Regions from separate parts of the Labrenzia sp. PO1 genome, predicted to be linked through region 2. Evidence: riboswitches for the same ligand, from Rfam matches in the RefSeq annotation. Region 2 holds a riboswitch; the other holds the start of a gene.
The links. A riboswitch is a leader RNA that binds a small molecule or an ion and turns the genes downstream of it on or off. The one in region 2 is predicted to bind S-adenosylmethionine.
Positions count from the first base shown of each region.

Region 1 (5,878 bases), 300 kb from region 2:
CGTTCGGACGATCGCCTGCGGCGCGACGAGCCGCGCCGGAAGATTGCAATACGCGAATGCCAGTTTGAGGTTCTGTCCAGCCAGAGGTTCTTTCAGACGCTGGAGAAGAAGGACGTTTTTCTGAACTGACGCCGAACTTTCGCTTAAGGTGCTGGCAGTCAGGCTTTTGCGAGGTTTGGTTCGGACTTGCGAATTCGGATTGGCCAGTGGGCATGACGAAGTGGTGAAACGAAAAAACGGCCCTGCGGGGTACAGGGCCGTTTTTCGTGGAGGTCCGGAAGAGGGGAGGGGCGGCCCCGCTTCCATGTCCTTAGATATAGGGTTATTTTGCTGGAATGCACGTGATGGGCATCACAAGATGGCGTTTGATCTTGTAATTTCGCGGGCAGCAGCGCTTTTGGCAGGGGTAAGGTGTGGCTGAAATCAAGGATTTTTTAAAAAATAGCTTTTCGCTTGAAGGGCTTGACCCGGAACTGGCTGTCGGCCTGTCGCGCCTTGCAAGGCCGATGAAAATATCGGCTGGCACCATTCTCTTCGAAAATGGCGATCCCGGAAACGGCTGTTACGCGGTTCTGGAGGGCTCGCTCAAGGTATCGCTTCTGTCCGTTGAAGGCGACGAGCAACTGCTTGCAGTGCTCGGCCCTGGCGATCTTGTCGGCGAACTGGCCCTGCTTGATGGCCGTCCGCGGTCTGCAACGGTCATCTCCCTGAAGGAAGCCCAGCTTGCCTTCATCGACAAGGCCGCCTTCCAAAGGTTTGCCGATGAGAACCCGGCCGTCTACCGGCATATGCTGTCAATCGTCGGCAAGCGTCTGCGCCATGCCAATGATGTGCTGGCGGCACGCTCGTTCCTGCCCTTGCCGGGAAGGGTCGCCCAGACCCTGCTGCAGTTGGCGGAAACCTTCGGCAAGCCGCTCGACGATGGCCGGTTGCTGATCCACTACAAGCTCAGCCAGGCAGATATCGCCAACATGGCAGGTGCCGCGCGCGAAAACGTCAGCCGCGTCCTCAACGACTGGAAGAGGGCAGGCACCATCAGCCGGATTTCCGGCTACTACTGCCTGGAGCAGATGGACTTCCTGGAAAAGGCTTCGACGCTCTAGGAAAACCAGGATCGAAACGGATGGTCCCCGTCTGCCTCGTTGCAGCCGGGGTTGCCTCAGGCGCTGGTTTCGACCGGCAATGCCATCTGTGTTCCGGCCAGAATGGATGCCAGCGTTTCGGTATTGAGGCTTTCCAGAAAGGCTTCCGAGGCTCGCGCCATTGCGCCTTTCAGCGCACACCGGGGCAGGAAGGCGCAGACTGTGGGCTCGGGCTTCAGGCAGGCGACGACGCCAAGGTCCGGCTCGATCAGCCGTACCACATCCCCCAGGCGGATCATGTCCGGTGTTTTCGCCAGCCGTATCCCGCCGCCACGCCCGCGCGTCGTCTCCAGATAGCCACCTTTGGCGAGATGAGCGACGATTTTCATGACATGTGATTTGGCAAGGCCAAGCTGCCGCGAAAGCTTGTCGACGGTCTGCGGGTCGTCGGATTGGCCGGTCGCCATCAGAATTCTCAAGGCAAAATCGCTGGCCTGACTGAGGCGCATGGCTGGGTCTCTTTAAACATTCATCTTATATGTTGATTTTAGCGGGTTGTTGTGCCATTTAAAAGATGCATATTAAATGAATGTTATGGAGGCGGCTATGGAAGCCCCTAACTCCAGTACCAACAGATACAAGCTGAAGAGACGCGAAACGCCGGACCAGGGCGACCGGCTCCGTCGTTACGAGAAGGTCGATGAACAGGCGATCCATGTGATGGTGCATACCTTCTATGGCTGCATTCGCCAGCATCCACGGCTCGGAGGCATCTTCGAACGCCGTCTGGCTGGCCGTTGGGAAGAGCACCTGCCGAAAATGGAAGCCTTCTGGCAATCCGTCCTGATGAAGAACGGCGCCTACAAGGGCAAACCCGTGCCGGCTCACCTGAAGCAGAAGGAGCTGGTAAGCACGGATTATGGCGAATGGCTCGGTGTCTTCCGGCCCGTGATCCGTGAATTGTTCGTACCGGACCTTGCAGACGAGATTGTGGCCATTGCCGAACGCATCGCGCAGAGCCTGTGGCTGGCCACTTTCGGAACCCCCGGAGCCAATCCGCCTGCCGAACTGACATCGCAACCCTCTGAATGGAGCGGATCATGCTGGTAACGATTGTCCTGATAGCGGAAGTGCTGGTGTTCGTCTGGTTCACCGTCTTTTCGCTGATGCTTCTGTCCATGTATCTGGATTCGCGCGGCATGCCGCTGCCGAAACTGGATGTCGCCGGCCGCACACTCATCGGCAGCGCGAAACTGGCCTTCATCACCGGCATCGTCGCCCTTTCGGCGATGACAGTCCTTGAAATCCAGGCCTTCAGCTAGAAAGCAACCGAAATGAATACCTCCAACCTTCTGCATCGCGGCCTGCCGATCCTGCTGATCTGGGTCGCTGCCCCCATGCCGTTGTGGATCATGGCAATCCTGTTGTTTGTCCTTTGACGCTGGACTTGATCCGCAGTTCCTTCTGAGGCCCTCCGATCAACCACTTCTATTCTTGCAGGTGATGACCTAGTCTTCTTGCGAGAATCAGCGGAGGGGCTCAGGCGTGTACGACGAAAAGCCGACAGGCGATCTGACATTGCGCACCATGGCAATGCCTGCCGATACCAATGCCTCGGGAGATATTTTCGGGGGCTGGGTGTTGTCGCAGATGGACCTGGCAGGCGGTATCGCAGCCGGTCAACGGGCCGAGGGACGTGTCGTGACCATCGCGGTCGACAAGATGAAATTCATCCGGCCTGTCCATGTGGGCGACGTGCTGTGCGTTTATGCAGAAGTCCTTCGTGTCGGCAACTCGTCGATGGAAATCAAGCTTGAATCCTGGGCCCTGCGCCATCGCTACGGCCATCGTGAAAAGGTGACCGAAGCGGTCTTCACCATGGTGGCCGTCGATGACGGCGGCAAGCCGCGCCCGGTCCCCAAGAGGGACTGAGCGCCGCGATCTCATCCGGCTTGGTTCCCAAAAAAACCTCATAAAAAACCTCATCCTGAGGAAGCGCGTCAGCGCTGTCTCGAAGGATGGGTGGTATACTGATGAGCAAGCGGCCCATCCTTCGAGACAGGCCTTCGACCTTGCTCAGGAAGGGGCGAGTTGTTGCAGCACGCCTGTATCAAAGAAATTGGCAGAGTGCAGACGTTGTGCACCACACGGGGGCACGCCCCGTCAGTGCCTGACGGGTCCGTGCCGGTTGAGAATATCGGCAAAGAGGTCTTCATCGACAGCGCAGGTGCAGCCGTTCGCCCACAGTTGAAGCAGTGTTTTCAAACGCTCGGTGCGGGCGGTCTGGCTGAGCGGCGCCTTGTGCCGCGGTAGGCCACCCAGGATGCGCAGGGATTTGATCCGCGCCAGCACGCAGTCTTCAGCGGCCTGGCACCAGATATCCGTTCCGGCAAGCTTGGAGCTCGCCGCCACATGGTTCTCGATCAGATCTGCCGCACGTCCGGCAAAAGGGTCCTGAGACAAAAAATCCTCCATCGGTTGCCCGAGGAGGACTGGCGCATGCAAATTAACCGCTTAGTTGCCGGAAAGCCTCGGTTGAGGGTCTGACCAGCCGCATCCCTGTTGCGGAAACCACCTTGCCCGGAATGGCAGGTTGGCGAGGGCGCCAGCCCTTCTCTTGATGATGGCGCGCTTATGCCATGTCCAATCCGGCTTGGCAAGTCCGCCAGTGCATGGCACATCTTCCTGAAAGGACTAGCTCGGGAGCACCACAATTGGACCGATCCATGTTGCATCACAGTCGGCCGTTGGTGCCGATCCTGCTCGCCTTTTGTGCCTGCTTCATCGATGTGGTCTGCATTCTCGGCCTGTTTCACACCTTCACGGCATTCATTACCGGAACGCTTGTCGTCTTGTGCACGGAGGTGTTTCACCAGGGGCAAAACGCGGCCCTGAAGGTCTTCGTGCTCGCGGTTTTCTTCGGTTCGACTCTCTTCTGGTTCGTTTCGGTCACTGCGCTGGTGCGCAAAAACAGGATTGCCGTCCGGCATCTGTTCGCGCTCGAAGCTTTGCTGGTGGCGGGCTTCATGTTCGTCGCCGGTCTTGGAGATCCGTCAGCCGGAGGACCGTTGTCTGCCGTCACTCTGACGGCTGTCGGGTTTTCGACCGTGGCCATGTCGTTGCAGAACGTCATCATGCTGACCCTGCTCAACAGACATGTTCCCACGACCATCATGACCGGCAATACGCTGAAGCTTGTGCTCGGCATCGCCGACTATTTCACGCATCCCGAAACGCGGCCCGACAGCCGCTCCCGGATCCGTCACCAGGCCTTCGTCCTGATGGCCTTCGCGGCCGGAGGCCTCCTGGCGAGTTTCCTGATGACCGTCATGGGGTTCTGGGCGCTTGCGATACCTGTTGCGCTTTTGATGCTGCTGGCGATAGTCCAGCCGGTGCATGAGCCTCAAGTCGCCTGAAACCGGTGCCAGCTACTCAGGCCGCAAATTATGCGCCCAAGCTGGGTGCTTCTTCCCTTTGGTGGTGCCGGTCGTAATCGATGCGGCCGTCGACCAGGTGGATACGCCGGTCCATCCTGTCGGCGAGATCGATATCATGGGTAACGGCGACGACGGTGGTCCTTTCGGTCTTCACAATGGCCTGAAGACTTTCAAACACCTGTTCCGTCGATACACTGTCGAGACTGCCGGTCGGCTCATCAGCAAGGATCAACTGCGGTGAATTGGCAAGTGCCCGGGCGACAGCGACGCGCTGTCGCTGCCCGCCGGACAATTGCTCCGGGCGGCGGTGAAGAAACTCTTCCAGACCCAGCGCCGCCAGAAGCTCCGTCGCATGGTCGAGTTGAGCCTTGGGGCTGCGTTTGCCGAGCCGCTGCATCGGGATCATTACGTTTTCCAGCGCGGTAAATTCCGGCAGCAGGAAATGAAACTGGAAGACGAAGCCGAGTTTTTCCAGGCGAAGATGCGCCATTTCGGCAGATGTCAGCGCATGGGTGGGAAGGCCGTCTATCCGGACCTCGCCGGACGTCGGCCTGTCCAGAAGGCCAAGCAGATACAAAAGCGATGATTTCCCGGAACCGGACGGACCGGTAATCGCAACGAACTCCGCCTCGCCAACCTGAAAGCTGACGTCCTGCACCAGTGTCACCGGCACGATGGCCGGCAAGATGCGGGTGAGGTTGCTCGCTTCCAGCAGAACGTGGCCGGGAGCCGTTTGTTTTTCCGGGGAAGGGGTCATGTCGCCCCTCGGATAATGTCGACAGGATTGAGCCGGGCGGCTTTCCTGGCGGGAATGTAGCCGGCGATCCCGGATGAAAACAGCGCCAACAGGCAGGCTATGATGTAGTGCAGGGCGGAAAAATAGATCGGCAGGTGGGTCATCTCCACGTCCTGGGTAAATTCGAATTTGACCGACGCGAGATAGCTCGACAGTCCGAAACCGAGCGCCGAACCTGCAAGAGCGCCAAGGATACCGATCACCAGCCCTTCAAGCACGAAGATCTGCTGAATATCGACTTCCGGAAATCCGAGCGACTTCAGGATCGCGATGTCACGCGCCTTTTCGTGCACGATCGTCGAGACGATGTTGAAGATGCCGAAGCCGGCGACCACCAGAATGGCCCCGACAACCGTGTACATGATCACGTTGCGTACGAAGAAGGCTTCCATCAGCCCCTCGTTGGCCTCTTCCCAGGAAACCGCCTTGTAGCCGAGCTGCCGCTCGGCCCGTGCGGCAACCGCGTTGGCTTCGGCGATGGAATTGAGGTGGATCGCGATCGAATTGATGACGTCCGGTTTTTCCAGGAGGATCTGCACGGCCTTCAGTGGCGCATAGGCAAG
Region 1 covers NZ_JAAXCR010000002.1:730,107-735,984, reverse strand. Annotated here, with positions in the region: gene HCG46_RS11295 (ChbG/HpnK family deacetylase) at 1-129, shown strand, start outside; gene HCG46_RS11290 (Crp/Fnr family transcriptional regulator) at 414-1,103, shown strand; gene HCG46_RS11285 (Rrf2 family transcriptional regulator) at 1,160-1,591, opposite strand; gene HCG46_RS11280 (group III truncated hemoglobin) at 1,689-2,192, shown strand; gene HCG46_RS11275 (hypothetical protein) at 2,183-2,404, shown strand; gene HCG46_RS11270 (acyl-CoA thioesterase) at 2,670-3,014, shown strand; gene HCG46_RS11265 (hypothetical protein) at 3,246-3,545, opposite strand; SAM-I-IV-variant riboswitch at 3,587-3,711, opposite strand; gene HCG46_RS11260 (YoaK family protein) at 3,809-4,498, shown strand; gene HCG46_RS11255 (ABC transporter ATP-binding protein) at 4,527-5,276, opposite strand; gene HCG46_RS11250 (ABC transporter permease) at 5,273-5,878, opposite strand, start outside.
Region 1: linked by a shared signal. The riboswitch ahead of HCG46_RS11265 (hypothetical protein) and the one ahead of HCG46_RS09865 (O-succinylhomoserine sulfhydrylase) in region 2 are both predicted to bind S-adenosylmethionine.

Region 2 (5,878 bases):
CTCATAGGTCTCGCCGGGCTCTATCACCGGCTGTTCGCCGACCACGCCCTCGCCGCTGACTTCTTCCTGGCGCCCTCTGGCATCGGTTATCTGCCAGTAACGCGTCTTCAGCTGCACCGGTTCGCTGCCACCGTTGTGGATCTCGACCATATACGCCCAGATATACTCGCTCTCTTCCGGACGCGATTCATCGTCCAGATAAAACGGCTCGACGGAGACTTCGATCCCTTGGGTGATGGCGGTGTAACTGCCAGACACGGCTTTTCCTTAATTTCAGAACTGCGAACCTTGAAATAGACCGGTCCGAAGCGACTTCCACGGGTGGTGCCCGCTCGTTCAGGAGGGGCTTATAGGGCGAATGACGCAAGCGTGAAAGAGGGTTGTGACATATGAGGCCGGAATTGCTTGAGATTTGAGGCCGGATTTTGCAAGAACACCATCTGTCAGACCCAAAACAGTGATCTCTTCATGTTCGATGCCCACCTGCGCCCGCTGATCGATCCGCCGTTGAACCGGCTGGGCCTGATCCTTGCCGGCACGGGGCTTACTGCCAACAGCGTGACGCTGGCGGGCTTTGCTGCCGGTATGGGGGCAGCCATCGCTATCGCAACGGGTCATACCCTGATCGGCTTGTTCCTGATCGCGGTCAACCGATTTGCAGACGGTCTCGATGGCGCATTGGCCCGGGCAACGGCCAAGACGGATCTTGGCGGCTACCTCGACATCACACTGGATTTCTTCTTCTACAGCGCAATCCCTCTGGCCTTTGCCATACAGGACCCGGCCAGCAACGCTTTGCCGGCGGTGGCACTTCTTGCCAGCTTCTACGCGAACGGCTCGGCCTTTCTGGCCTTTGCCATCATGGCGGAGAAGAACAAACTGACCACCGACGCTCAGGGCTCCAAATCGCTCTATTACATAGGCGGGCTGGCCGAAGGTACCGAGACCATCGCGCTATTCCTGCTGATGGCCCTGGTCCCCGCCTGGTTTCCTGCGCTTGCCTATGGTTTTGCCGCGATATGCGTCGTGTCCGCCGGCGCCCGGGTGCTCATTGGCGTGAAGGCGCTGCGGCAGACAGGCCGTTAGATCGCCTGGAGCGCCTTCTCGATATCTTCCAGCAGATCCTGCGGATCCTCCAGACCGATTGAAAGCCGCAGGATACCATCGGTGATACCGAGTTCCGCGCGCGCTTCCTCGCCAATCGACTGGTGCGTTGTCGTCGCCGGATGGGTGATCAGGCTCTTGGCGTCGCCCAGGTTGTTGGAGATCTTGACGATTTCCAGCGCGTTTGTGAAACGGAACGCGGCTTCCTTGCCGCCCTCGATTTCCATCGCCAGCATGGTGGATCCGCCGCTCATCTGGCGTTTGGCAACATCGGCCTGCGGGTGGTCGTCCCGGCCCGGATAGATCAGCCGCGCGACCTTGGACTGGCTTGCCAGATAGTCGGCAATCCTGCCCGCCGTTTCCGTCTGGCGCGCAACGCGCAGCGGCAGCGTTTCCAGGCCCTTCAACAGGACCCAGGCACTGAACGGGCTCATGTGCGGACCGGTATGCTTGATGAAGGGCATGACCTCGTCGTTGATCCATTCCTCGTCCGACAGGATCACACCGCCGAGGCACCGGCCCTGGCCATCGATGTGCTTGGTGGCCGAATAGACGACCACATCGGCACCGAGTTGAAACGGCGACTGATACAGCGGGGTCGCAAACACGTTGTCGACGATCAGACGGGCACCGGCTTCCTTGGCGATCTGTGCCACGGCCTCGATGTCGATGACTTCCAGCGTCGGGTTGGTCGGGCTTTCCAGAAACAGGGCCTTGGTGTTCGGCCGGACAGCCGCCTTCCACTGCTCGATGTCCGTTCCGTCTACCAGCGTGCTTTCAACGCCGAAGCGCGGCAGCAGTGTTTCGCAAATATAGCGGCAGGAGCCGAACAGGGCCTTGGCGGCAATCACGTGATCGCCTGCCCTTACCGCTGCCATCAGCGCCAGATTGACGGCCGCCATGCCGCTGGCGGTTGCCCGCGCGGCCTCAGCCCCTTCAAGTGCCTTGATCCGGTCCTCGAACATGGTGACGGTCGGGTTGGCATAGCGCGAATAGACATAACCCGGGTCCTCGCCATTGAACCTGGCCTCGGCAGCTTCGGCACCGCTGTAGGTGAAGCCCTGGGTCAGGTAGATGGTCTCCGAGGTCTCACCAAACGGTGACCGCATGGTGCCGCCATGAACCAGAGTGGTTGCAGGGCGCCAGTTCTTGTTTCCGGTCTTGGTGGTCTCAGTCATGTCTTTCATTCGCTCCAAACGCAAAAAACCCCAGCCTCAAGACCGGGGTTCTCACCTCCGGCCTTTTTAGCAACTTGTTTAACGTGGCTGCAAGCCGGCCGGCCCAAATCACCACGAAGTGAGCCTGTCCTACGGGAAAAGCAGGCACAGGTCAATTGTCTTGCGCACGATCCCTTCAAAAGCCCCGTTCTGCCAGAATGCCTGTTGGCGCGGGCGGCCCGATCCTTTAATGACCATAGACCAGCATAATGCGGAACATCTTCATGAACGTCACAGCGGGTCAGGTCTTGAACGGAAGCGCACTTCTCACAGCAAACGGCATTTTGCCGGAACGGGTAATCCAGGCCATGTTCGCCGCCGGAGAGATTTCAGCGGACGCGCCGCCTGTCACCGGTCAGATACAGCCTGCCAGCCTCGACCTGCGTCTGGGCAAGGAAGCCTACCGGGTGCGTGCCAGCTTCCTGCCGGGCCCCGACATCCAGGTAGCAGCTCGGCTTGAGCAGATGAAACTGCACACGGTCGACCTGAGCGAAGGTGCCGTCCTTGAAACAGGCTGCGTCTATATCGTGCCGCTGCAGGAAAGCCTCGCCCTGGCTCCCGATATTTCGGCAACTGCCAACCCGAAAAGCTCGACCGGCCGCCTGGACGTCTTCACCCGCGTCATCACAGACAACGGCCTTGCCTTCGACACCATTCCGGCCGGCTACACCGGTCCGCTTTATGCCGAAATCTCGCCGCTGACCTTTCCGATCCTCGTGCGGTCCGGGTCCCGCCTCAGCCAGATCCGCTTCCGGCGCGGTCAATCGCTCATTCCCGATGCGGAGCTGGAAGAGGTGCACAAGGCCCACACATTGATGAGCGGCGGCAACGAGCGCATCGGCAACGGTGTGCAGCTCTCCATCGATCTGGAAGGGACCGGACCCAACAGCCTGATCGGATATCGCGCCAAGCAACACTCCGGACTGATCGATGTCGATGTCGTCGGCGCGCAGGACGTCCTGGATTTCTGGGAACCTATCTATCGCCGCCAACGGGCGGAACTTATCCTCGATCCGGATGCATTCTATATTCTGGTCAGCCAGGAAGCTGTGCATGTGCCGCCGGACTATGCGGCCGAAATGGTGCCGTTCGATCCGCTCGTCGGCGAATTCCGCGTCCATTATGCAGGCTTCTTCGATCCCGGTTTTGGTCACGCCAGTGCCGGTGGTGTCGGCTCGCGCGCGGTTCTTGAAGTCCGCTCACATGATGTCCCGTTCATCGTGGAACACGGCCAGACCATCGGGCGTCTGGTCTATGAACACATGGCGGAGCGCCCGGCGACACTCTACGGTGAAGGCATCGGCTCCAACTATCAGGGCCAGGCACTCAAGCTGTCCAAGCACTTCAAGGCACCCGCCTGACCGCCGATGGCCCTGAAAACCGTCACCCGTGAGTTTGAAGGATTTCTGGAAGACCGGAAGTCCCGCTTTCTGGCGCATCTGGTGCCGGTGGACATGTTCGACCAGCGGATGGAAGAGCTGCGCAAGGAGCACAAAAAGGCCAATCACATCGTCACGGCGCACCGGAGACTTCTGGAAGACGACCGGATTGAGGAGAGCGGCAAGGACGACGGTGAACCGGCTGGCACCTCCGGCATGCCGACATTGCGCGTGCTGCAAGGCGCCGAACTGATCAACTGCGCTGTTCTGATCGTGCGTTATTTCGGCGGTACGAAACTCGGCGGTGGGGGCCTGGCCCGGGCCTATTCAGGCGCAGCGCAGGATGCGATCAACAACGCCGACCTGATACTGTTTCAAAAGATACTGTCGAAAACAGTTCGCGCAGATTTTGCGTCCGGATCGGAACTGGAACGGCGGATCGAGACCCTCGGCCTCACCGTCATGGCGCGCGACTACACCGAAGACGGAGTGACGCTGACCGTCGAAGGGCCGGAAGAGGTTCTGGCTGAACTTTAGAGAGCGTCGACGTCCCGTCACTCCTTCCAATTCACTAGGGCCAGCCCCTCCCCCGGTCGTTATTGCCGGGCTTGATCCGGCAATCCATACCGGAATCTTGGTGACAAAGAGGCAATTGGCTCAGGAAACGGAGCGTCCTGGTTCCCACGGTTCAGCAATGGGACGACGCATCAGATCGTGGATAGCTCTTGGTTTATCCGCTGACGCCACTGTTTCAGTCCACCACGCCGCCTTACGTCCGCGTCTTGCCGGCTTCCGCCTTCAGCTCCTTCAGTTCTGCTCGAAGCGCCCTGACCTCTTCCAGGATCAGCCCTGTGTCGTCATGGATGGCCTGGCGGTTGGCGTCGGCTTCAGCCTCGTGTTCCTCCTGCATGGCGGAGACGATGATACCGATGAAGAGGTTCAGCACCGTGAAGGCCGTGCACAGGATGAAGGGGACAAAGAACAGCCAGGAATAGGGATAGACATCCATGACCGGACGCACGATGCCCATGGACCAGCTTTCCAGGGTCATGACCTGGAACAGCGTGTAGAGCGATGCGCCGAGATTACCGAACCATTCCGGAAAGGCTTCTCCATAGAGCTTGGTCGCCATGACGGCGAAGACGTAAAAGACCAGCGCCATCAACACGACGATGGAGCCCATGCCCGGCAGGGCGGCCACCAGCCCGCCGATAACACGGCGCAGGGACGGTACGACGGAAATGAGGCGCAGAGCCCTCAAAATTCGAAGCGACCGCAGAACGGACAGGTTGCCTGTTGCCGGCATCAGCGAGATTGCAACAATGCTGAAGTCGAAGAGGCTCCAGGGGTCCTTGAAGAACTTCAGGCCATGAGCATAGAGCCGCAGAGCCAGTTCAACGACGAATATGCCCAGGATCACCTGATCGACCAGCCTGAGGAAACTGCCTACCTCTGCCATGACAGCAGGACTGGTCTCCAGACCGAGCGTCACCGCATTCAAAACGATAACGCCGATGATGCAGACTTCCCAGTTGCGTGAGGTGACCAGCGCCCTGACCTGATTTCGCATATATATGACCCGGTTTGATGTCTTTTCGTGCGTACCGCACTGCCCGGGCCGGAACATGGCGATTTCAGCGTCGCAGCGCAAGATCGCAGCGCTTTGGAAAAGCATCTACCCATCAGACAAGCGTGCTTGACAGGTCGGGCAAGTCGGCGCAGAAAGCTCATCAGGTTCGGCGGGTGTAGCTCAATGGTAGAGCAGAAGCTTCCCAAGCTTAAGACGGGGGTTCGATTCCCCTCACCCGCTCCAAACAACCAATCCAATTCCTGATTTTCCCAGTGACTTTTCTTCAGCGCAGCGTTTCGCCGACCTGTGGGGTTTTCCGGACATCAGCGCGGCTGAGGCCAACATCCTTCAAGAGATAGTCGGGCAGATCCGCTAGGTGGGCCATGTCGCGCCGACGGCGCAGGCACTTCAGCGCAAAATGCAAGACGGCAGCACCGAGACCGGCTCTACGGACGCGCGCCAGGTGCAGAGGTACAAGGTGATCGGTCATCTGTTTTGCTCCTTTCCAACGGACAGGAGTAAGTTTAGAAAAAGCCTCTACGGACAGTGCGCAAAATTCTCAAAATTGAGCGATAAATTCGCAAAAATTCCGATTTTGAGATAAACTA
Region 2 covers NZ_JAAXCR010000002.1:427,209-433,086, forward strand. Annotated here, with positions in the region: gene apaG (Co2+/Mg2+ efflux protein ApaG) at 1-258, opposite strand, end outside; gene HCG46_RS09860 (CDP-alcohol phosphatidyltransferase family protein) at 469-1,086, shown strand; gene HCG46_RS09865 (O-succinylhomoserine sulfhydrylase) at 1,083-2,282, opposite strand; SAM riboswitch at 2,328-2,407, opposite strand; gene HCG46_RS09870 (2'-deoxycytidine 5'-triphosphate deaminase) at 2,546-3,682, shown strand; gene HCG46_RS09875 (YigZ family protein) at 3,689-4,237, shown strand; gene HCG46_RS09880 (ion transporter) at 4,470-5,270, opposite strand; tRNA gene HCG46_RS09885 (tRNA-Gly) at 5,440-5,513, shown strand; gene HCG46_RS09890 (DUF1127 domain-containing protein) at 5,554-5,760, opposite strand.